Regions from separate parts of the Ruoffia sp. FAM 26254 genome, predicted to be linked through region 2. Evidence: predicted binding sites of a transcription regulator. Region 2 holds the regulator's gene; the other holds the start of a gene.
What was found. Region 2 encodes NrdR, which represses ribonucleotide reductase genes. Its sites were predicted from a motif close to ACACNATATATNGTGT; they were not measured.

Region 1 (11,502 bases), on a different contig from region 2:
GGTTCTTTTTTCATCACTTAACAGGTGAAAATGAAAAAGTAAATTTAAGCTGCCGTTAGGCAGTTGGCACATGTTTCAACGAAAAGTATGAATTGTTCAGGATATATACTATTGTTAAAGGATAATCTTGATATAGTCTAGTTTGAAAGGTCAAATGTGTTTTAGTAATAAAAAATAGAACGCTTGGATTTACAAGCGTTCTTTCATTTAAATAATTGCACAAAAAAAAGGCACATAGCTTCACCACTTATAGCTGCTACCTTCCGGTCCTGACTCATTCATGGTTCCACTATTGCCAACACTTATAATAGCATAAAAGACACTCGAATGCAAAATCTTTTTAGCATTAATTATCGATTTCTAATATTTCTTCCTGCACTAATTTACGAAGGACTGGAATAACCTCTTCTTCAAACCACGGATTAATCTTTAACCAGCGCTGATTCAAAGGCGATGGATGTACTAGTGGGAAGAACTCTGGCAAGTAATCTTCATAATGGCGAACAGTCTCTGTTAAATTTCGTTGACGTGTTTTTTTAAGATAATGCTTTTGTGAGTAATTTCCAATCAACAGAATTGTCTTCAGATTTGGTAACTCATCGATGATACGTGGATGCCATTTCGGTGCAAACTCTTTTCTAGGCGGAACATCCCCAGTCTTAGCCTTACCTGGATAATAAAAGTCCATAGGTAGCTGAGCAATTTTATTTGATTCATAGAACTGTTCACGAGTCAGTCCCATCCATTCCCGCAAACGGTCCCCACTGGGATCATTCCAGAATAATTGCGTTTCTTCCGCTTTACGTCCTGGTGCTTGGCCAATAATCGCCATTGTTGCTTCTTTCGGCGCTTTGAATAAAGGTGGTACCCCGCGTTCAGTATAGGCTCGATTCAATTCATCTTCCATGATTTCTTGATAGATCTTATCCATCATACTGTTTGTCATCCTTCCATTTAATTAACAAGTTGTCCACAATTTACTTTATGTTAAAAATACAGCCCCAAATCCTATCATTATAGGGTAATTTCTATTAAAATATGTGATTAATGCTTCAATTTATCAACAATTAGGTAGTTATCAACAGCTCAGTCTGTGCATAAGTCTGTTGATAAGTCATTTTTCTGTGCATAGTCGAGAGTTTTGAACAGATGTTCCCGTTTTTATGGGGGTTATGCACATCAATCTGTGGATAACTTTATTTTTTTCTTATTTTCACGTAATTCTCTAAAGAAATTGGTTAAAAGTTGTCCACATTCCTCAGCTAAAACTCCTTTAATCACTTGAGGTTGGTGATTAAACCGCTCGTCTTCCAATAGATTCATGAGTGTTCCACCACAACCAGCTTTTAGATCCACTGCTCCGTATACTACATTCTCTACCCGTGAATTGATAAGGGCTCCCGCGCACATTGGACAAGGTTCTAATGTGATATACATTGTTGTCCCTTCCAGTCGCCAGGCATCAAGCGCTTTATTCGCGGCCTGAATGGCCTTAATTTCTGCATGACCTGTAGCATCTAACTCCAACTCACGGACATTATGCCCTCTGGCAATAATTTCACCGTCTTTAACGATAATCGCGCCAATCGGGACTTCTGCCTTCTCTTTAGCCACTAGCGCTTCTTTTATCGCTTCTTCCATCCACTTTTCATGCTCTAATCGCACCGCTTCTTCCATTTCAATTGCCTCTAACATATTTCACCTCGTAATATTTATATCTTTTCATTCGTTATGCACAGCTTCAATTATTTTTCACACAAAAAACCGAGCAAACCACTTCACTCTTCAGTGTACATGATTCACTCGGATTTATTAACTCTTTTAGAGATTATTCAAAATACTCTTGAACACGGTCAGTCACGTCAGAAGACATGTCTTTTGCACGATCCATAATTGAAGAGAATGCATCAGATGCTTGGTCTTTAACGTTTCCAGCACCACTTGCTAACTTAACGATTGTATTTACTTCAGAATCACTTAAGTTATCAACAGCATTTACTAAACTATCTGAACCATTTAATTTATGTTTTACAAATAATTTAGCGCGCTCACGGTTCACAACACCTTCAACTCTATGACGCACGTCATCGTTGTAGTACATCATCGCTGCAATTCCGGCAACTGTTGCAGCTGAACCAAGTAATACTAAGCCAAGTGACACATTATTTCTTTTTTTACTCATTTAAAATTCCTCCTTTTATGCTATATAAATTTATAACATCTTCATATTCAATGATAAGTATATTATAGCATAAAACGCTATCACAACCTATTAAAGCGACTTGCTATAACGCAATGTTTTATATTATATTGCGGTAAGATACTATTAGAACACGTTATTGTAGTAAATTTAATTTTAAAATTTATAGTTGAAAATTTATTTAATATCGCTTACCCTTATCTAGCAAGATTTGCGCGAACAAAAGGCGAACAAAAAAATTTGATTCTTAGTTTACTCTGGATAAATACGATATATTGGGTTAGAATACAGTAGCAGCACAATATATAGTGCTAACGGAACATTTTCACAAAGGGGTAATATAAATATGACTCAAACAACACATCAACATGTGACATGGAACAAAGAACAATTAAATAAAGCTATCGAAGCATTTCCACAAATCTTCCCTATGACAAGCGATATGAATATTACGCACAGCGGGGTTTCAAGAATGGTTATGTTAGATCGTTACTCATTTAAAGATGCGGCTAAATCAACGTTAGCGGTTGGAGACCTCGTTATCTTAACGGTTAAAGCAGATCCTAAATACCCAGCGAGAGGGATTGGGATTGTGCAAGCCATTGATACGGCTAACAACGAAGTCCTTATTTGGATTGAAGAAGAATACCGTGGTTCATTAGAAGATGAAACTGAACAAAAGACCGGACTTGTCACTCGCAAAATCGAAACGATTGATAAACCGTTAGAAATTTATTATGAACAGATCGCAAAGCGTACTGCCAAAGGTCTTTCGGATGTTGAAACAGATACAGTTAAACGTGAAGAATTAAATGGTCAATACTATACACAATTGAAAGAAATGAATTTTGTTCCCGCGGGTCGTGTGCTTTACGGGGCAGGAACAAATACTGATGTAACTTACTTTAACTGTTATGTGATGCCTTTCATTCCAGATTCACGTGAAGGTATCTCAGATCACCGTAAAGAAGTGATGGAGATTATGAGCCGTGGTGGTGGTGTCGGAACGAACGGTTCAACACTACGCCCTAGAAACACTCTAGCTCGCGGGGTTAACGGTAAGTCATCTGGTTCAGTTTCTTGGTTAGATGACATCGCTCAACTGACACATCTTGTAGAACAAGGTGGTAGCCGTCGTGGTGCACAGATGATTATGTTAGCTGATTGGCATCCAGATATTATTGAATTTATTATCTCAAAAATGCAAAACCCACGCGTTCTACAATATTTAATCGAACAAACTGATGACGAACAGATTAAAACATTAGCAAAAGAAAAACTGAAGTTCACACCATTAAACCAAGCTGAAGTAACGATGTACGAAAATATCGTTCGTTACAAAACAATGCCAGGTTTAGGTGGCTTTTCAGAGCAAAACATTAAAGATGCTCAAGCTAAACTACGTGATGGCGGAACTTATAGCGTGAATAACCCAGAATTCTTAACAGGAGCGAATATTTCCGTGACTTTAACTGATGATTTTATGGAAGCTATTGACCAAGATGGGGACTGGACATTAAGATTCCCAGATGTTGAAAATTACACTGAAGCTGAAATGGTCGCTTATAATACTGAATGGCCAGACCACGGTGATGTGCGTGAATGGGCAGATAAAGGCTACGGCATCAAAAATTACCGTACAATCAAAGCCAAAGAGCTTTGGAAGTTAATTAATATTTGTGCAACATATTCAGCTGAACCCGGTATCTTCTTTATCGATAACGCGAATAATGATACAAATGCGAAAGCATACGGTCAAAAAGTTGTCGCGACAAACCCATGTGGTGAACAACCTTTAGCACCTTACTCGGTATGTAACTTAGCTGCAGTTAACTTAGCGAACATGGTCAACAAAGATACGCATACCGTAGATTTTGACCGATTAATTGAAACAGTGAAGACTGGTGTACGTATGCAAGATAACGTGATTGACGCGACGCCGTATTTCCTAGAAGAAAATAAAAAACAAGCACTGGGCGAACGTCGTATCGGTCTAGGTGTTATGGGCTTAGCTGACTTACTCATCTATACTGAACACGTTTATGGATCAGAAGAAGGAAACAAAATTGTTGATGAGGTATTCAAAACAATCGCAGTATCTGCTTACGAAGAATCGATTGCTTTAGCAAAAGAAAAAGGCAGTTTCCCATTTCTAATCGGCGAAAATGATGAAGAAACTCAAGTTCTTCGTCAAAAATTCGTTCAAACAGGCTACATGCAAAAAATGCCGGATCATATCCGTGAAGGTGTCTTAGAACACGGTATTCGTAATTCACACTTATTAACTGTTGCTCCAACTGGAAGTACAGGAACAATGGTTGGTGTAGCAACTGGATTAGAACCTTACTTTGCTTTCAAATACTTCCGTAGTGGACGACTTGGTAAATTTATCGAAGTGAATGCTGAAATTGTTCAAGAATATCTTGATGCACACCCAGAAGCAGACGCTGAAAATTTACCAGAGTTCTTCGTTGAAGCTATGTCACTTGCGCCAGAAGCACACGTTGATGTTCAAACAACGATCCAAAGATGGGTTGATAGTTCAATTTCTAAGACTGTAAACGCACCTAAAGGTTACCAAGTCAGCCAAGTTCAAAGTATTTACGAACGCTTATACAAAGGTGGCGCTAAAGGTGGAACGGTCTATGTGGACGGGTCTCGTGACTCACAAGTATTAACACTTGCGGCTGAAGAGAATGAAGCAGAAAATATCGAATTATTCCCAATGAAAGAGGCCCGTATCGTTGATGACAGTAACGAATTAAGACAATTAGTTGACCTAGCTGAGTCAGAGCACGTTAAAACACAAGGGCATACAGATGACGTTGTCTTTGGTTCAGATATCGGAGATACTTGCCCAATTTGTCGTAGTGGAATTGTTCAAGATATTGGTGGATGTAATACATGTACTAACTGTAACGCACAATTACGCTGCGGTTTATAATAAGGAGTATACTTATGCAAATTTACACACGGACAGGTGATCACGGTACCACTCGCATCATCGGTGGAAAGTCTGTTCATAAAGATAGCCAACAAGTCGAGGCTTACGGAACGGTGGATGAATTAAACAGTATTATCGGGATGATTGTTGCTTTAGAAGAAACGCCTAGTGATATGAAAGAAGAGCTCATGCGCATTCAACACTATTTATTCGACTGCGGCAATGACTTAGCAACACCCGAAAAACATGATAAGTATCCATATCGTACGAATGCAGACCTGGTAACTTGGTTAGAAAGCCGCATCGACGAGTATGCACCGATCCCTCCAACAGTTGAATCATTTATTCTACCAGGTGGAACACAACTCGCTGCTCAACTTCACTTTGCACGCACCGTTACAAGACGCGCCGAGCGTCGGATTGTTAGCTTGCAACAAGAACAGACGATTAATCAGCATGTATTAAAGTTTATTAACCGTCTATCTGATTACCTCTTTGCCCTAGCACGTGTGGCCAATAGCCAAGCTGGTGTCGAAGACGTCTTGTATGAACGAAGCGGACGTGTCTTCCATACTGAATTGACAAAAAAAGATATACCAAAATAATTTCAAAAGAGCCATCAGAAAAATTTCTGATGGCTCTTTTATGTGTTACAGTTGCAAAGTCTCCTATTCGTTATCCTTTTGAAGTTATAAATCGTTTTTGAATAATTGGCACCAGTGTCGGCTCCAGCACTAAAAAGAAGGCCACATTCCCAGCCGCATGCATTAAATCAAATGTAATCCCTTGGGCATAATAAACCCAGAAATTAACGACACCAAACATTTGTGATGAAAATAGTGAAATAACAAACCCGTAAATTAATCCAGTCGCTCCAGCGAACAGCGCAAAGATTACTCTTCGCGCACTCTGATGGTCCTTTAATCGATTGTATAAAGCCTTTAGAGCACTTGTAAGTAATACAATGATGCCATAGGCCATAATTTGATAAAGTGTCCAAGGACCCATTCCAAGTAGCATATTCGAAATGACCATCGAAGTGATAGCTACTAGGAGTCCATCCAAAGTTCCCATCGTTAAAGTAATAATTATTAAAATCACTGTGACAGGTTGTACATTTGGTATAAATTGAAAGGCAATTCGCCCAATATGACACAGAGCGGTCAGTAAGGCCAGTACTGCTAGACGCTTAACTGTGAAATACTTACTCATCCTTCGAAGGCTTCAAGTTTCCACTCGACTAAGTCACCGTCTGATAACTCTAATTCAGCCGCTCCAACTTCAGCCATCTCTCCGTTTAAGTCAAACAACCAGTATTTCCCTGCCTCTTCATCCTGTTCGTATCCGTTAATTGCAGAGATAAAGCCGTCAGCTTCTTCAAGTTCATAATGCTCTTTCATCACATCTAATAGAATCGCACCTTCTTCAACTTCTAGAACTTGTTCGCCTTCGTCAATTTCTTCTCCATCAACTGTTACTGATACAGTCACTTCAGCTAATACCGCTTGTTCACTTGATTCAACCGGTGTTGAAGTAACTTCTTCTGTCTGTGTCGTTTCACCACAACCAACTAATACTAAAGTTGACGCTAATAATAGTAACCATTTTTTCATTCTAAATGCCTCCCATATGATTTTGTGACAGATGACAGTATTCACTTCAAACTATTTGGAGAGAAAAGCATGGGTTTATTCGAATGGATCGGATATCACTCACTATTTTGCCTCGAAATAGTATGTCGGATAAGTATGCTTGAATAAAGATCTGACTCCATGCTTTTCGCATGATTACAGTGGCGGGACCGTCTCGGAATTTAACCGAACTTCCATATTCAAACTACTTTAAATTTGTATCTATCTCTCTTTATAATAATTATTAATGAAGGACAATGCAAGTTAATTGTCAGTAAAAATAATTGGTCAAATGATGAATTGAGTATTATAATCTTTATATTCGCATTTTTTGATTGCAAATTTTTAGACGAAGGAGTTAATTGATTGGACAATTTTATGATCGGATTCAATGCAGTCATGCCAATGATGCTTTACATGGCTTTAGGTCAGTTTTTTACACGCGCAGGTTTCATTAAACAAGACGCTTATGCTCAGTTTAATAAAGCGATTTTTTCTATTTTACTGCCATTGAATTTATTCTCAAATGTTTATAATACGAATATTGCGACGGATTTTAATGGGTTAACTTTATCTTTTAACATTATTTTTGCTATTGTTGCATTTATTATTTTGGCTTTTATTGTACCTATTTTCGAAAAATCAAATGCAAAACGAGGGGTCATTCTTCAAGGTTCGATTCGTTCAAACGCGATTTTATTCGGTTTACCAATGGGAATAGCTTTACTCGGTCAAGAAAATTTAGGGATGGTAACGATTGTTCTAGCAACCATTGTGCCTTTAAATAATATCTTCTCTGTAATTGCTTTTTCAATTTATACTGATGAGAAATTCTCATTGAAACGAACAATTAAACAAGTATTGACTAACCCAATGGTTATCTTTACTTGCGCAGGGGTAATTGTTGCAGTATTAGGATTCAAGTTCCCTAATGTGATTGAAACGACGATGGGAAATTTAACACGTATGACGCCGCCGCTTGCACTCATTGTTATGGGTGGAACGTTTAACTTTGGTAAACTAAAGGATGCTGACTGGTCTCTTTACGGAACTGTTCTTGCACGATTAGTAATTATTCCTACGATTGCTTTATTTATTGCAGGTGGTTTATTAGACTTTCGTGGAGCTGACTTAATATCAGTCTTAATCGCGACGGCTGGACCAACGGCTGTATCTAGTTATGCTCAAGCAGTTGTCGCCGGCGGTGATGGCGATTTAGCAAACCAAATTGTTGTCTTCACAACGGTCGCTTCAATGTTCTCGCTTGTTGTGTTTATTATGATTTTAAAGAATTTAGCTTATTTCTAATACGATGGGCTATCAAGGAAACACCAGACTTTTCTGAAGTTTGGTGTTTTTTATGCTTTTTGGATCTTAAGACAAATGGACTTGCGGTTCGTCTTTAGTTGAGCTAACTCAAGACAAATGGACTTGCGGTTCGTCTTTAGTTGAGCTAACTCAAGACAAATGGACTCGCCGTTTGGCTTTAGTTGAGCTAACTCAAGACAAATGGATTCGCCGTTCGTCTTTAGTTGAGCTAACTCAAGACAAATGGATTCCCCGTTTGCCTTTAGTTGAGCTAACTCAAGACAAATGGACTTGCTGTTTGGCTCTTGTCACAGAAAAAAATCGTGTCAGCGAGATTCCTCTCACCGACACGATTCATCTGTATTATTTAGAACGGTTATTGATATTGATTGCTCCTTGGCGGCCACCAATGGTGATGTTATCACCTAGTTTGATATCTCCACTTAGCATCATTTCACTTAACTCGTCTTCTATTTGTTTTTGAATTGCGCGACGGATTGGTCTTGCTCCATATTCTGGATCGAAGCCAGCGTCAGCAATAATTTCTAGAGCTGTCTCTGTTACACGGGCTTCAATCTCAAGATCATGTAGACGGTTGATGATATCTTGCGCTTGTAATTTAACAATCTCTTTAATTTGATCTTTAGATAATGGGTGGAAGACAATAATTTCGTCAATACGGTTAATGAATTCTGGACGGAATCCACGTTTTACTTCTTCCATAACGCGTGCTTCCATTGCCTTGAAGTCATCTGTATAGTCCACAGCACCGAATCCGACTGATTTGTCATCACGAAGAGCTGTTGCTCCCATGTTCGAAGTCATGATGATAATTGTGTTACGGAAGTCGACACGACGCCCTTTACCATCTGTCATATGACCATCATCAAATACTTGTAATAACATGTTAAATACATCTGGATGGGCTTTTTCAACCTCATCTAAGAGAATCACACTGTAAGGTTTTTGACGAACTTGCTCAGTCAATTGACCTGCTTCATCATAACCAACGTATCCTGGAGGTGAACCTACTAAACGAGACACACTGTGTTTTTCCATGTATTCAGACATATCCACACGGATCATATTGTCCTCGCTACCAAAGATAGATGAAGCTAAAGATTTCGCTAATTCTGTCTTACCTACCCCAGTTGGGCCTAAGAACATAAATGACCCAATTGGTCGTTTAGGACTCTTCAAGCCACTGTATGCGCGGCGGATCGCTTTAGATACTGATACAACAGCATCATCTTGACCGATAACACGTTCATGCAACTCTTCTTCTAAGTGAACAAGACGTTTTGATTCGGCAGCATCTAATTGTTTTACTGGGATACCTGTTGAAATAGTAATTACTTCTGCGATATCTTCAGGACTCACTTTAAGAATTGCTTCACCTTCACCCTTATCTTTGCTTTCTGCTTTCGCAGCTGCTTCGATTTGAGTTTCAACTTTTTGTTCTTCTTCACGGATTTTGGCTGCAGTGTCAAAATCACGGGCTAAGATAGCTTTTTCTTTTTTATCGGATAATTCGCCTAATTTTTTCTCAAGGTCGCTTAAGTTTGTACTGTGCGTCGTTGCATCAATACGTACTTTAGCTGAGGCCTCATCAATTAAATCAACGGCTTTATCTGGTAAGCGACGTTCAGTTAAGTAACGTGTACTTAATTTAACCGCTGCTTCGACCGCTTCATCAGTAATTTCTACATTGTGGTGTTTTTCGTAACGTTCTTTAAGTCCATGAATAATTTGAACAGACTCTTGTTGAGTTGGCTCATCGATTTGAACTTTAGAGAAACGACGTTCTAAGGCTGCATCTTTTTCAATGTGTTTTTGATATTCATCTAAAGTAGTTGCACCAATGATTTGAATTTCTCCACGAGCTAATGCTGGTTTCAGGATGTTTGCTGCGTCAACAGCACCTTCGGCTGATCCTGCCCCAATTAATGTATGTAACTCATCAATGAAGAGAATTGTATTACCATCTTCAGTAATTTCTTCAATGATTTTCTTCATACGTTCTTCGAATTCACCACGGTATTTCGTTCCCGCAACAAGTGAACCCATATCTAACATCATTAAACGTTTGTTAGCAATGTTTTCAGCCACTCCACCAGATACAATACGTTCTGCTAGACCTTCGGCGATTGCCGTTTTACCAACACCAGGCTCCCCAACTAATACGGGGTTATTTTTTGAACGGCGACTAACAATTTGTATGATACGACGGATTTCATTCGCACGTCCAACCACTGGATCTAACTTCCCGTCACGCGCTAATTGTGTTAAGTCACGTGCAAGTGAATCTAAAGTTGGTGTTGTCGAACTTGTCGCTCCATTTTGTTGCTGTTGTTGTTTTTGACGTCCACGACGGCTATTTTGAACGCGTCCTGTTGAATCGTTCACACCAACCATTTCGTAGATTGTTTTTCTTAATTCATTTAAGTCGATACCTAAGTTCTTTAATAGAACTGTTGCTAAAATTTCTTCTTTTAACATGCCTAGTAATAAATGCTCTGTTCCAACTTTTGGCACACCTAAACGTTTCGCATCATTCGATGCATTCATAATAATTTTCTTCGCACGTGGTGAGTATGGAATAACAATATCCCCTTGCATACGTGGAGCATTCACTTTACCGTGAATAATTTCTAATTCAGTTAGTAACGTTTGGTAATCTGCACCCATGCCACGTAAAGCTTTTCCGGCAATACCTGACTCTTCACGAGCTAGACCTAATAAGATATGTTCTGTGCCTACAGCCTGATGTCTTAAGTAATACGCTTGCTCAGCAGCAAAAATCATTACTTGGCGAGCACTTTCAGTAAATAATTCTTCAAACATACTTTCACCTCTTTATTTATATGTAATTCGTAATTGTTCTAAAAACTTCGACAGAATCAAAGCTCTTGCTTCTTGTTCATGTAACGAGATTGTTTGTAGTAATGCTTTATCAATCACTGATAGTATTAATGCGCCTTCTCGTTCTGTCATTATACTATGGTTGACTAATGTTTCAATAATATTGATTGCACTGCGGTGATTTATACGCGGTCCTATCATTTGGATCATATCGTCAAGGGCGTCGATTTCATCAACTAACTCAACTTTTAGAATCCGTATATAGCCCCCACCACCTCGTTTACTTTCTACCATATAGCCATGTTCTTGAGTAAAGCGTGTATTAATAACATAGTTAATCTGTGAAGGTACACAATCAAATTGTTCTGCAATATCACTTCGTTTGATTTCAATTCTTTCACTATTTTTCAAAAAGCTTTTTAAATAAGCTTCAATAATATCCGACATATTTCTTTGTGCCACTATGATCCCCCTTCCACTAACATTGACTATCTTTGACTATTATATAATAAAAAGACTTTCTCGACAACTATTCAGTTTAAGGAAAGAGGACTTTA
Region 2 (11,502 bases):
GCTGAAAACATTCGCTTTGCGTCTCAAGGTGAGTTCGAAGAACGAGAAGACGGCTTAGAAGGACTTGAGGAAGTCTACGGTGAATTCAATTTTGAATCAATCACTGTCTATGATAATAGCTTAAAATATCAAGTCTTAAGTAGTGATGAAGCAGATGCGACACCTGCTTACACGACTGAAGGGCAATTATCGAATACTGATATGTATAAAGTGTTAGAAGATGACCAAAACTTCTGGCCACCCTATAATTTAGTGCCGATTGTTCGCCAAGATGTACTCGAAGCGAACCCTGATATTGAAACTATTATTAATGACATTAACGCAACACTAGATACACAAACCGTTGTTGCTCTGAATGCTAGCGTTGATATTGAGGGGCGAGACTATATGGAAGTTGCGGAAGAATACTATCATTCGATTCAATAAACCAAGCACACAAATTTTACGCGAGTAGAAGAAAGCTCTCTACTTGCGTATTTTTATTGGAAACAAGTATTTTGGGAAAAGTGTCTAAATCCTGTAAACTATACAGAAGATGCGACAACAAATTAGAATTGGAGGGAATTGCTTGCTTAAACAAATCATTGAATACTTTCAAACAGACGCTAGTGAGTTCACCGGATATTTGGTCCAACATATTAAACTAAGTCTAATAGCCTTAATTATTGCGATATGTATCGGCATACCCTTAGGTTATTTTAGTTACCGAAATAAGAAGGTAGGTGAGGTCTTAACAACGTCTTCGCAATTACTGCGTATTATACCGAGTCTAGCGGTGTTATTCATCTTAATACCAATCATAGGGGTGGGAGAATTACCGGCACTGATTGCGTTAACTTTTCTGGCCATTCCGCCAATTATTATGAATACGATTCTTGGCTTTAATGAAATTCCAGCGATCACTATAGAAGTGGCTCGGGGCATTGGAATGAACCAGAAACAATTACGTAACCGGATTGAAATTCCACTTGCAGCGCCTTACATTTTAAATGGAATTAAACTAGCCTTAGTTGAAATTATTGCCAGTGCAACTTTAGCAACCTATATCGGAGCCGGAGGGCTGGGAACGTTAATCTTTACTGGGCTTGGACTTTACCGAATGGATTTATTAGTCATCGGTGGGGGAACAGTGGCATTATTATCACTATTAAGTATGGCTTTAATGGATTTATTAATAGAGAAAGTGGGGGAGAACCATGGCTAAGACTAAGATAAAATTCAGAAACATCAACAAATCTTTTGGTGACAAAGAAATCATCAAAGATTTGTCATTTAATATTGAAGAAGGTCAATTCATAACGATTCTTGGCTCATCTGGGTCAGGTAAGACAACGACTTTAAAAATGGTCAACCGCTTGATCGAACCAAACAGTGGTCAAATTGAAATCAATGATAAAGAAATTAAAGAGTATGATTTAATCGAATTGCGCCGACAAATCGGCTATGTTGTTCAACAAATTGGACTTTTCCCACACATTACGATTGAAAAGAATATTGCTACCGTGCCAGAATTACTTGGCTGGGAACCAGAAAAGATTAAAGAACGCGTAACTGAACTAATGGCTTTAATTCAATTGCCGTATACCGAATATGCACACCGATATCCTAAGCAATTATCCGGTGGTCAACAACTGCGTATTGGCGTGGCACGTGCACTCGCAGCCAATCCTCAAATTATGTTGTTAGACGAGCCTTTTGGTTCTGTTGATGCGATTACCCGTAAAGAATTGCAGTCACAAATTAAAGCAATCCATGCAGAATTAGACAGTAAAACATTCCTATTCGTTACACATGACATCAATGAAGCCTTCTTACTCGGCGATCGAGTAATGATTATGGATAAAGGACGCATTGAACAATACGATACACCTCAAAATATTATAAAAAATCCAAAAGGTGCATTCGTGAATAGTTTATTAGATACGGTTCGCGAAGAAGAATCATTATGGAGTGAGTTAATATGATCGATTACTTAGTTCGATATAGTGACCGTCTTATTGATGCGACAGTAACACATCTGCAACTTGTGACCATCTCATTACTCATCGCCATTGCGATTGCTGGCGTGATTATCTACACTTTAATTCATAACCAAAGATGGTTAAAGCGACTGACTTACTTTTTCTCTGCTTTATATTCCGTTCCAAGTTATGCTTTGTTTGCGCTATTAATTCCTGTGACAGGCTTAGGCGCAGATACGGCTATGATTGTCCTCACATTGTACTGTGAATATATTTTGCTGCGGACCTTTAGTACAGGAATACAAGAAATTGACCCTATGATTGTGGAAGCAGCTATCGGGATGGGAATGACAGATAAAGAATTATTCTTTCGAATCTACCTGCCACTTTCTTCTAAGGCAATCTTTAGTGGGATTCGACTTGCCATGACTTCGAGTATCGGAATTGCGACCATAGGTGCGACAATTAATGCTGGAGGCTTGGGAACGATTCTCTTCTCAGGTTTAAGAACACAAGACATGGTTCAAATTCTTTGGGGGATGATTTTGACGGTTTTATTATGTATTGCGTGCAACTTTATCCTAAAACAGATTGAAAAATTTGCGTTAAGAAACTATGAATTGGAAGGTTAATTTGCTCATAAAAGACTGAAATTACTTAAGTACTCCCAAATGTGAAAGCATTTGGGTATTTTAATATTATTCGGTATTTTATGTCCAAAGTATATAGAAATTTTGTTATAATTATCATATGTAGAAAGAGGTGCTTGCATGCCCGAGTTACCGGAAGTTGAAGTAAATCGAAAAGGTTTAGACAAATTAGTCAAAGGTAAAAAAATTAAAAATATTAACGTCTTTTGGAAGCGGATTGTTGTTCAATTTGAAGAGAATCCAAATGTTCTTCAACCATTAATTGATGAGACCATATTATCGGTGGACAGACGAGGTAAATACTTATTATTCCGTTTCCCCGAAAGTTATTTAGTGTCTCATTTGCGGATGGAAGGGAAGTATTTTTATTTTCCTGAAGAGGAAGTACCGTTAACAAAAGACAAACATACGCATGTCATCATTGAATTTCATGACAAGAGCCAATTACATTATAATGATGTACGGAAATTTGGTAGAATGGAGTATGTTCCAAAATATTTAATTGAAGCATTCTTTGCCGAACGAAAGATTGGTCCAGAACCAACGGAAGCAGAGTTTCATTTAGAGGACTTCAAAGATCAATTAGAGAAGTCAAAGCAACCTATCAAATCGGCTTTGTTATCACAAAAGATAGTAACTGGCTTAGGAAATATTTATGTGGATGAAGTCCTATTCGAAGCGCAGATTCATCCACAAACAGCCGGATTCCAACTATCAGATAAACAAATCAATACCTTGTATCATGCTATAATTAATATAATGAGTAAGGCAGTGGAACTTGGTGGATCAACGATTCGAAGTTACCGCAATACTGTTGGAGAAGCAGGACGCTATCAGAACGAATTAAAAGTATATGGTAAGACCGGAGAGCCTTGTGTCCGGTGTCAAAGTCCCATTGAGAAAATCCGCTTAGCCCAAAGAGGGACGCACTTTTGTCCCGTTTGCCAAAGATTATAACAGGAGATAAACGCATGAAAACTATTGCTATAACAGGAAGTATCGCTACTGGTAAATCCACGGTTTCAAAGTACTTAATTCAGCAAGGGTATCCAGTGATTGATACAGATATTATTAGTCGTATTGTGGTTGAAAAGGGCACTATCGGCTTAGAGCGTCTGAAAGAAAATTTCGGTGAAGGTATTATCCAAGAAGATGGAACGTTAAACAGAAAAGCTTTAAGCAATATTGTGTTTAATGACGCAGCGAGTAAAGAGAAACTCAATCAGATTTTACATCCGATAATTTCTAAAGAATCCAAAGAGAGAATGGCGGCATATAAAGAAGAAGGTCATTCACTGATCTTTGTGGATATTCCTTTGTATTATGAAGTGGATATAGATATTCCAACGGATGCTGTCTGGCTTGTATACGTCTCCTCAGACATTCAATTAGAACGCTTAATGAAGCGGAATCTAATGAGTGAAGAAGATGCACGCCAACTTATTAGCAATCAAATATCGATTCAAGATAAGGCCAAATGGAGCGAAATCGTGATTGATAATTCAAACACACCTGAAGAGACTCATAAACAAATCGATCAACTATTAAAAGCAGAGAATAACAAGTAATTACTTAAGGAGGTATGTTCAATGCAATGTCCTAAATGTCAGGGTCAGTCATCCAAAGTGATTGACTCACGTCCGGCAGAAGAGGGTCAATCCATTCGTCGAAGAAGAGAATGTTTACAATGTGGCTTTCGTTTCAATACTCATGAGCGAATCGAGCAATCACCATTACTAGTAGTAAAACGCGATGGTACGCGTGAAGAATTTAATCGAGATAAATTAATGCGAGGCATTGTTCGAAGTGCGGAAAAACGGCCGATTGCGGTGGAGCAGATGAATGAACTTGTGAATCAAGTGGAAGAGTCCATTCGAGATGACGCTGACCAAGAGATCGAGACAAGCCGTATTGGGGAATACGTCATGCCTCTTCTTATGGAATTGGATGAGGTTGCCTACATTCGCTTTGCGAGTGTCTACCGTGAATTCCAATCGCGTGAGAGTTTCATGAAAGAATTAGAATCTATGGCAGGTAAGCATGGATCACAGATTGAGGAAGGTCAAGATCAAGATGAGCCTAACCATTAATCCGCTTCAACCCTTTGTTTTAAAAGGGCAAGCAGATATTTCAGCTAATTATCTAGAAAGTTTAACTCATTTATATCAACCAATTATCGGTCCAGAAAGTATGGGTCTATACTTAACGCTAATGTCAATGCCAACAACTGTTCACTTGGATAGTCGCAGATCATTACGTCATCAAATTTTACTACTTCACTTGAACATTGGTATTAAAGAATTGAACGAAGCACGGATAAAACTCGAGGCTGTCGGTTTAATGCGAACATATCGCGATATGAAATCAAATTCGAATCCCGTACATCAAACAATTCTCTATGATTTAAAGTTGCCCCTACTCAATCAAGCCTTTTTCCAAGATGCTTTATTAAGTACAGCTTTATTAAATCAATTGGGCGAGAAAGACTACGAAGAGTTAACAACACTTTTAACTGTAGAAGCGATTGATGAGGATCGTTATGCTGAGGAGACGTCCACCTTTCAAAAGGCGTTATATCCTATTCAAGTCAATGAAGCTGCTACAAAAGTTATTGACGAACAACCAGATAAAGTGCATAATTATGCACCTGGTTTAGAATATAGTCGTTTTATTTCTTATTTAATTTCTGAAGGAATAAACCATTCAGAATTATCTGAAGAATTGAAAAAACAGATTTATGCGATCCATGATATTTACGGCAATACAGAAAGCGAGTTAGCTAATCTAGTATACTTAGCTATGGATAAAACTACCGGAAATGTAAATTTAAATGACTTGAAGAAAATTGCTCAAAGACAAAATAAAAAAGCTGAATCGAATTGGCAATCGAATTTGCAACAAGACCAACTTGAGCCAAGGACGAAGTCGAACCGAACGTCTCGAATGTATTCGAAAGAAGAAGTAGAAGACCGCAGACAACAATTAAAAGCGCAACATCCTGAATTAGCGCCAGAAGCGGTTCAATTGGTGATTTCGTGTGAACAAATGCCGAGTAATGCATTCTTGAATAAGATGAAGCAAGCCAAAAAAACTTTCGCAACCGATTCAGAGCATTTTTATATTAGAGATTTAGCAGAAAAAACACGTTTAAGCGAACATGTTGTGAACTTTTTAATCTACTATCTTTTAGTGATTAACGACAGACCGAATATTTATAAAGGCGAATTGCAACGTGTAGCGAGTGAATGGGAACAAGAGGAATTAACGAATATCCCTAAGGCGATGCAATATGTGAAAGAACAACGCAAGAAGAAAGAAATCGAACAGAAGCAAAGAGAAAACCGTTCGAATTACAAGAAACGTGGACAATCCCAGCATCAAGAGATTATTCCATCTTGGATGAAGGATAAGGAACAGTCCGAGCAACAACAAGAGACTCCTCAAACTGCATCTCAACCGCAATATAGTGAAGATGAGATGCGTAAGCGTCTGAATGAGTTAATAGGGGAAGAAGGTGATTCATAGTGCAAAAAATTAATCAAATACTGACTCGCTTTACGAGAGATCCAAAGTTTCAAGCAGATTATAAAGCGACCGTCGATTATGTCTTAAATCATCCCGATGTCAAAGCGTTTGTGAACCAGCATGAAGAGGCCATTTCTCAAGAAATAATTGAAAATTCGCTTTCTAAATTGAATGAATTCGCACGGGAAATGGATCTATTAAGAAAAGGAGAACAAGGACAAAACCCTGGTTTTAAACCAGTTTTGTTCTTGAATTATAATTACATCGATGTGTCATATGTACCAACGAAGGCCTACTATGACAACAAAGAGAAGCAGCAACAAAGAAGTTTACTAGACAACCGAATGATGTCTGCGGATGTTAGAGAAGCAACCTTGACTGAGTATTATGCCAATACAGAGTCGCGTAAGCAACTTTTAGCCGAAGTGATCAGCTTTTTAGATGAGTACAAGAAGAACCCACATCGTGCTCAAGGCTTATACATTTCTGGGGAATTCGGTGTAGGGAAGACTTATTTACTGGGTGCGTTAGCCAATGCACTGGTGAAGTTGAATAAAAGTGTGACGATGATGCATTATCCAACTTTTACAACGGAGATTAAATCAACCTTTGTGGATAACTCAACACAACAAGTGTTAACAGATGTGAAGTCGGTCGATATCCTAATTATTGATGACATCGGAGCTGAAGCCAATACCGTTTGGGTACGTGATGAAGTATTGACGACCATTCTTGAATACCGTATGAAGGAGTCATTACCTACATTCTTCTCGTCGAACTTTAACTTAAAAGAGATCGAAAGCCACTTAGCTCACTCAAGAGATGGTGGTAACGAAACAATTAAAGCCAAGCGAATTATGGAAAGAATTCGTTTCCTAGCAAAAGAAGTCTCCCTTACAGGAGAGAACTTAAGACATATAAATAGATAAGGAGGGATGATTTGAACCGTAATCCTGAAGAAGAACTCAAACAAAAGCGACTACTCATGATTTATTTTGGAATCGCCTTAGCCATTCAAGTAATCGTCTTATTCATCTATTATTTTAGAGAAGGACAAACACAATTGGCCTTTCCAATGCTTCTGGGTATTTTTATTACAGGTGCTGGCTTGGTGACGCTTTCTCAGTTTGGTAAGCGAAAATAGGACTTGTAATTCAATAAAAGTCATGATATAAATATGATATAGCTTTTGCTGCCATTAGGAAGTGAAAAGCCCTTAAATGAATAAACGACTTTACATGAAGACAACTTTGTAAACTCAATGCTTTCAGAGAGGGATGATTTGGTGCGACATCCTACATTGCTTTATATAAGACCCCTTCATATACTTTTACTCTGAACTCGGTTTCGATATTAGGAGTAGACGCAGACGCCCGTTAAGCTTGAACGAAGTTCATAGAACACTCATTTAGTGTCTCTACGGAAAAAATTGGGTGGAACCACGTATTAAATTTCACGTCCCATTGATTGAGTATACGCTCAGTCAAGGGGATTTTTTTGTATATTTTAAAAAAAGAGGAGAATGGTCATGGACAAAATTAAATTAACGTTTCCAGATGGAAATGTAAAAGAATTTGACGCAGGTATTACAATTGCTGATGTTGCTGATTCAATTAGTAAATCACTTAAAAAAGCAGCCTTAGCAGGAAAACTAGATGGGGAAATTATTGATTACCATACACCGATTACTAAAGATGGTGCGATTGAAGTTATCACAAACAAAAGCCCTGAAGCTTTAGAATTAATGCGTCACTCATCAGCGCATCTATTAGCACATGCGTTAACTCGTTTATACCCAGGGATTCAATTTGGCGTAGGACCAGCGATTGAATCAGGATTCTACTACGATACTTATAAAGACGATCCAATCACTGAAGAAGACTTACCTAAGATTGAAAAAGAAATGAAGAAAATTATCTCAGAAAACCACGACATTGTTGGTCGCGTCGTTTCTAGAGAAGAAGCCTTAGAAATCTTCAAAGATGATACTTTCAAACAAGAATTAATTAAAGAACTTCCGGAAGATGAAGAAATTTCGGTTTACCAACAAGGTGAATTTGTTGACTTATGTCGCGGGGGACACATGCCTTCAACAGGTAAGATTAAAATGGTTAAATTATTATCACTGGCTGGTGCATACTGGAGAGGGAATTCAGATAACACTATGATGCAACGTGTTTACGGTACTGCATTCTTCAAACAAGATGAATTAGATGAATTCTTACGTGTACGTGAAGAAGCAAGAGAACGTGACCACCGTAAGTTAGGTAAAGAACTCGGTATCTTCATGATTAATCAAGAAGCAGGGCAAGGTCTCCCATTCTGGTTACCAAACGGGGCAACAATCCGTCGTACCATTGAACGTTACATTATGGATAAAGAAATTAACTTAGGTTATGAACATGTGTATACACCAATCATGGCTAAATCAGATTTATATAAAACTTCTGGTCACTGGGATCACTATAAAGATGACATGTTCCCATTAATGGATATGGGTGACGGCGAAATGCTAGCCCTACGTCCAATGAACTGTCCACATCACATGTTAATTTACAAAAACGACATCCACTCTTACCGTGAATTACCAATCCGTATTGCGGAATTAGGTATGATGCACCGTTACGAAAAATCAGGTGCCTTATCAGGATTACAACGTGTACGTGAGATGACATTGAACGACGCGCATATCTTTGTACGTCCTGACCAAATTAAAGAAGAATTCAAACGCGTACTGAAATTAATTGAAGATGTATACAACGACTTTAATATTACAGATTACCGCTTCCGCTTAAGCTACCGCGATCCAGAAGATAAAGAGAAATACTTTGATGACGATCAAATGTGGGAAAAAGCAGAAGCAATGTTAAAAGAAGCGATGGACGAATTAGGTCTAGAATACTTTGAAGCGATTGGTGAAGCAGCCTTCTACGGACCTAAATTAGACGTACAATTCAAGACGGCCATTGGTCTTGAAGAAACAATGTCTACGGTTCAATTAGACTTCTTATTACCAGAACGCTTTGAATTAACCTATGTCGGTGAAGATGGACATAATACTCACCGTCCAGTAGTTATTCACCGTGGGGTTGTATCAACAATGGAACGTTTCGTTGCTTACTTAATCGAAGAGTATAAAGGGGCATTCCCAACATGGTTAGCGCCTGTTCAAGCAGTATTATTACCTGTAAGTAATGATGCGCATGGTGACCGTATTGAAGAACTTTACCATGATTTAAGAGCGAAAGGTTACCGCGTTGAGATGGACTTACGTAACGAAAAATTAGGTTACAAGATTCGTGAAGCTCAAACGTCTAAAGTACCATACCAAATCGTTATTGGAGACCAAGAGGTGGAAGACGGCACAGTGAATATCCGTCCATACAGCTCTAAAGATTCTCAAACAATGACTTACGACGAGTTTGTTGAATACCTTGAGAAAGATATCGCATCAAAAAGTCGTGACTCTGAATAATTTAAATAGTTAATAGCAGAACAGCTCAACCGTTGTGGTTTATGACCATGATTGTTGAGCTTTTTTGCATGGAAGTGAGGGACTAAAGTGCCGACCACCATTTGCGTATCTCGTGACTTTACTTTAAGTTAGCGCTAAGCTAATTATATACAGCTTTAAACAACTTAAGGAGGATTATATTATGGCGAAAATACATATTAAAAGAGCTTATGATGATGCTAAAGACCAAGATGGTTACCGCATACTAGTGGACCGTCAATGGCCGAGAGGCATTAAGAAAGAAGACTTACATCATGATGAGTGGTTTAAAGACATGGCCCCTTCATCAGACGTACGTAAAGACTTTGATCATGAAGAGGGTAAATTCTCATGGTTCAAAGAAAAATATGAAGAAGAGTTGAACAATCATGATGAGAAAAATTCTTGGCTAGCTTTGGTCAAAGAAAAATTAGATGATGGTCCTGTAACTTTGTTATATGCAGCTAAGGATAAGGACAATAATAATGCTGTTGTATTAAAAGAATGGACAGAGGATCATCTATAAAAATACTCGATACAATCAATTTCATTTTACTTTTAACTAATAACATCGGTATAATGGAACGAAAGAGATTAAAAAATTGAGGAGGAAAATAAATGGTCTTTGAAATTGTAGTGATAGTAATATTAGTTATCTTACTCATCAACCAATTTAACTTATGGAATCGCTTTACAGTTTGGTTTAATCAACAATCTGGTAGCGAAGTGGGAGAAAATGGACGCAATTATAAGGGGTATATCTTTATCGTACTCATTGGAGCAATCTTCGCTTTCATCACAGCTTACTTTCAAACAGCTAGAGAGATTAACTTTGCAGCAACATCTTTAGCGCTTGAGCAATTAGCAATGAATAGCGAAGTGATTGCGGAATCAGCAATGAATGCCCAAACTGCTGCGTTTCAGAATGCTTTTGATTTCACGTCATTGTACTGGCAAAAATTCTTTGAAAATGCGACACTATTTATCCTATTACCAGTCTTAATTAGTTTAGGAACAGTATTCATGCAAGATGAAATGAAGAAAACAAAAGAAGAGTTAGCGCAAGTTACGATTGGTGATTCGAAAAAAGTTGAACCAGAACCTGAAATAGAAGTCGCAGAAACAACTGAACCCACAGAAGAACCTATAGTCAATGAAGACATCACTGTATTAGCTGAAGAAGAAATCAAGGAAGAAGCAGACGACGATACATCTGAATTGTCATAACAAAAAATGAGTTAGTGAGATTTTCTCACTAACTCATTTTTTTATTTATCTTTTAATCGATTTGTACGTAATTGGTTTCGGTCACTAAAGAATGAACGATACGTTAAGTAAGTCGCGATATAAGTAGAAATTGCCGCAGAGGCTAGCATCATAAACATAACCATAATTTGATAAAGAATGGCTTTAGCAGGATCAATTCCCGCAAACATCAAACCAGCCATCATCCCTGGTAAAGTCACTATTCCTACCGTCTTCGTATTATCAATCGTTGGTTGTAACCCCCGACTCATTGTTGCTTTTAGAATCGATTGGGAAGCTTGATAAGGTGTCGCACCAAGAGCCAGTTTTTCTTGAACGGCTTGTGCTTGGTCTGTAAACGTCTGTGATAGGGTAGAGAAGGCTAAACCAATCGAACTCATTGAGCCCCCGATAATCATCCCAGTAATTGGAATAAGTTGAGAGGGTGTGAATTCTAAACTACCTGAAAGTACAAGCACACTAATCGTAATCGTCGCTGTGGTTAAAATCGCAATTAAAGAATTGATAAAAGCGTTTTTCAGCCCTTTACCACGTTGTCCCGCATTCCAGCTAGCATTCAATATCATGACTAGCATCATCGCTAGTGTTACAAATGTGTTATTAACTT

Region 1: a site for NrdR is predicted at 2,497-2,512, ahead of ACEN3Z_RS09210 (vitamin B12-dependent ribonucleotide reductase). Genes of this name have one in related genera too.

What each region holds. Positions count from the first base shown of each region.
Region 1 is NZ_JBGQQY010000041.1:7,275-18,776, reverse strand. It holds RNA gene ffs (signal recognition particle sRNA small type) at 212-305, opposite strand; gene ACEN3Z_RS09225 (uracil-DNA glycosylase family protein) at 347-931, opposite strand; gene tadA (tRNA adenosine(34) deaminase TadA) at 1,180-1,695, opposite strand; gene ACEN3Z_RS09215 (hypothetical protein) at 1,829-2,182, opposite strand; gene ACEN3Z_RS09210 (vitamin B12-dependent ribonucleotide reductase) at 2,547-5,144, shown strand; gene ACEN3Z_RS09205 (cob(I)yrinic acid a,c-diamide adenosyltransferase) at 5,159-5,749, shown strand; gene ACEN3Z_RS09200 (ECF transporter S component) at 5,820-6,356, opposite strand; gene ACEN3Z_RS09195 (DUF4430 domain-containing protein) at 6,353-6,757, opposite strand; adenosylcobalamin (AdoCbl) riboswitch at 6,850-6,998, opposite strand; gene ACEN3Z_RS09190 (AEC family transporter) at 7,142-8,083, shown strand; gene ACEN3Z_RS09185 (ATP-dependent Clp protease ATP-binding subunit) at 8,447-10,927, opposite strand; gene ACEN3Z_RS09180 (CtsR family transcriptional regulator) at 10,940-11,407, opposite strand.
Region 2 is NZ_JBGQQY010000034.1:9,719-21,220, forward strand. It holds gene ACEN3Z_RS08390 (glycine betaine ABC transporter substrate-binding protein) at 1-426, shown strand, start outside; gene ACEN3Z_RS08395 (ABC transporter permease) at 569-1,204, shown strand; gene ACEN3Z_RS08400 (ABC transporter ATP-binding protein) at 1,197-1,964, shown strand; gene ACEN3Z_RS08405 (ABC transporter permease) at 1,961-2,593, shown strand; gene mutM (DNA-formamidopyrimidine glycosylase) at 2,732-3,568, shown strand; gene coaE (dephospho-CoA kinase) at 3,583-4,179, shown strand; gene nrdR (transcriptional regulator NrdR) at 4,201-4,701, shown strand; gene ACEN3Z_RS08425 (hypothetical protein) at 4,685-6,136, shown strand; gene dnaI (primosomal protein DnaI) at 6,136-7,065, shown strand; gene ACEN3Z_RS08435 (hypothetical protein) at 7,077-7,280, shown strand; gene thrS (threonine--tRNA ligase) at 7,665-9,611, shown strand; gene ACEN3Z_RS08445 (DUF488 domain-containing protein) at 9,793-10,155, shown strand; gene ACEN3Z_RS08450 (hypothetical protein) at 10,248-10,856, shown strand; gene ACEN3Z_RS08455 (ABC transporter permease) at 10,898-11,502, opposite strand, start outside.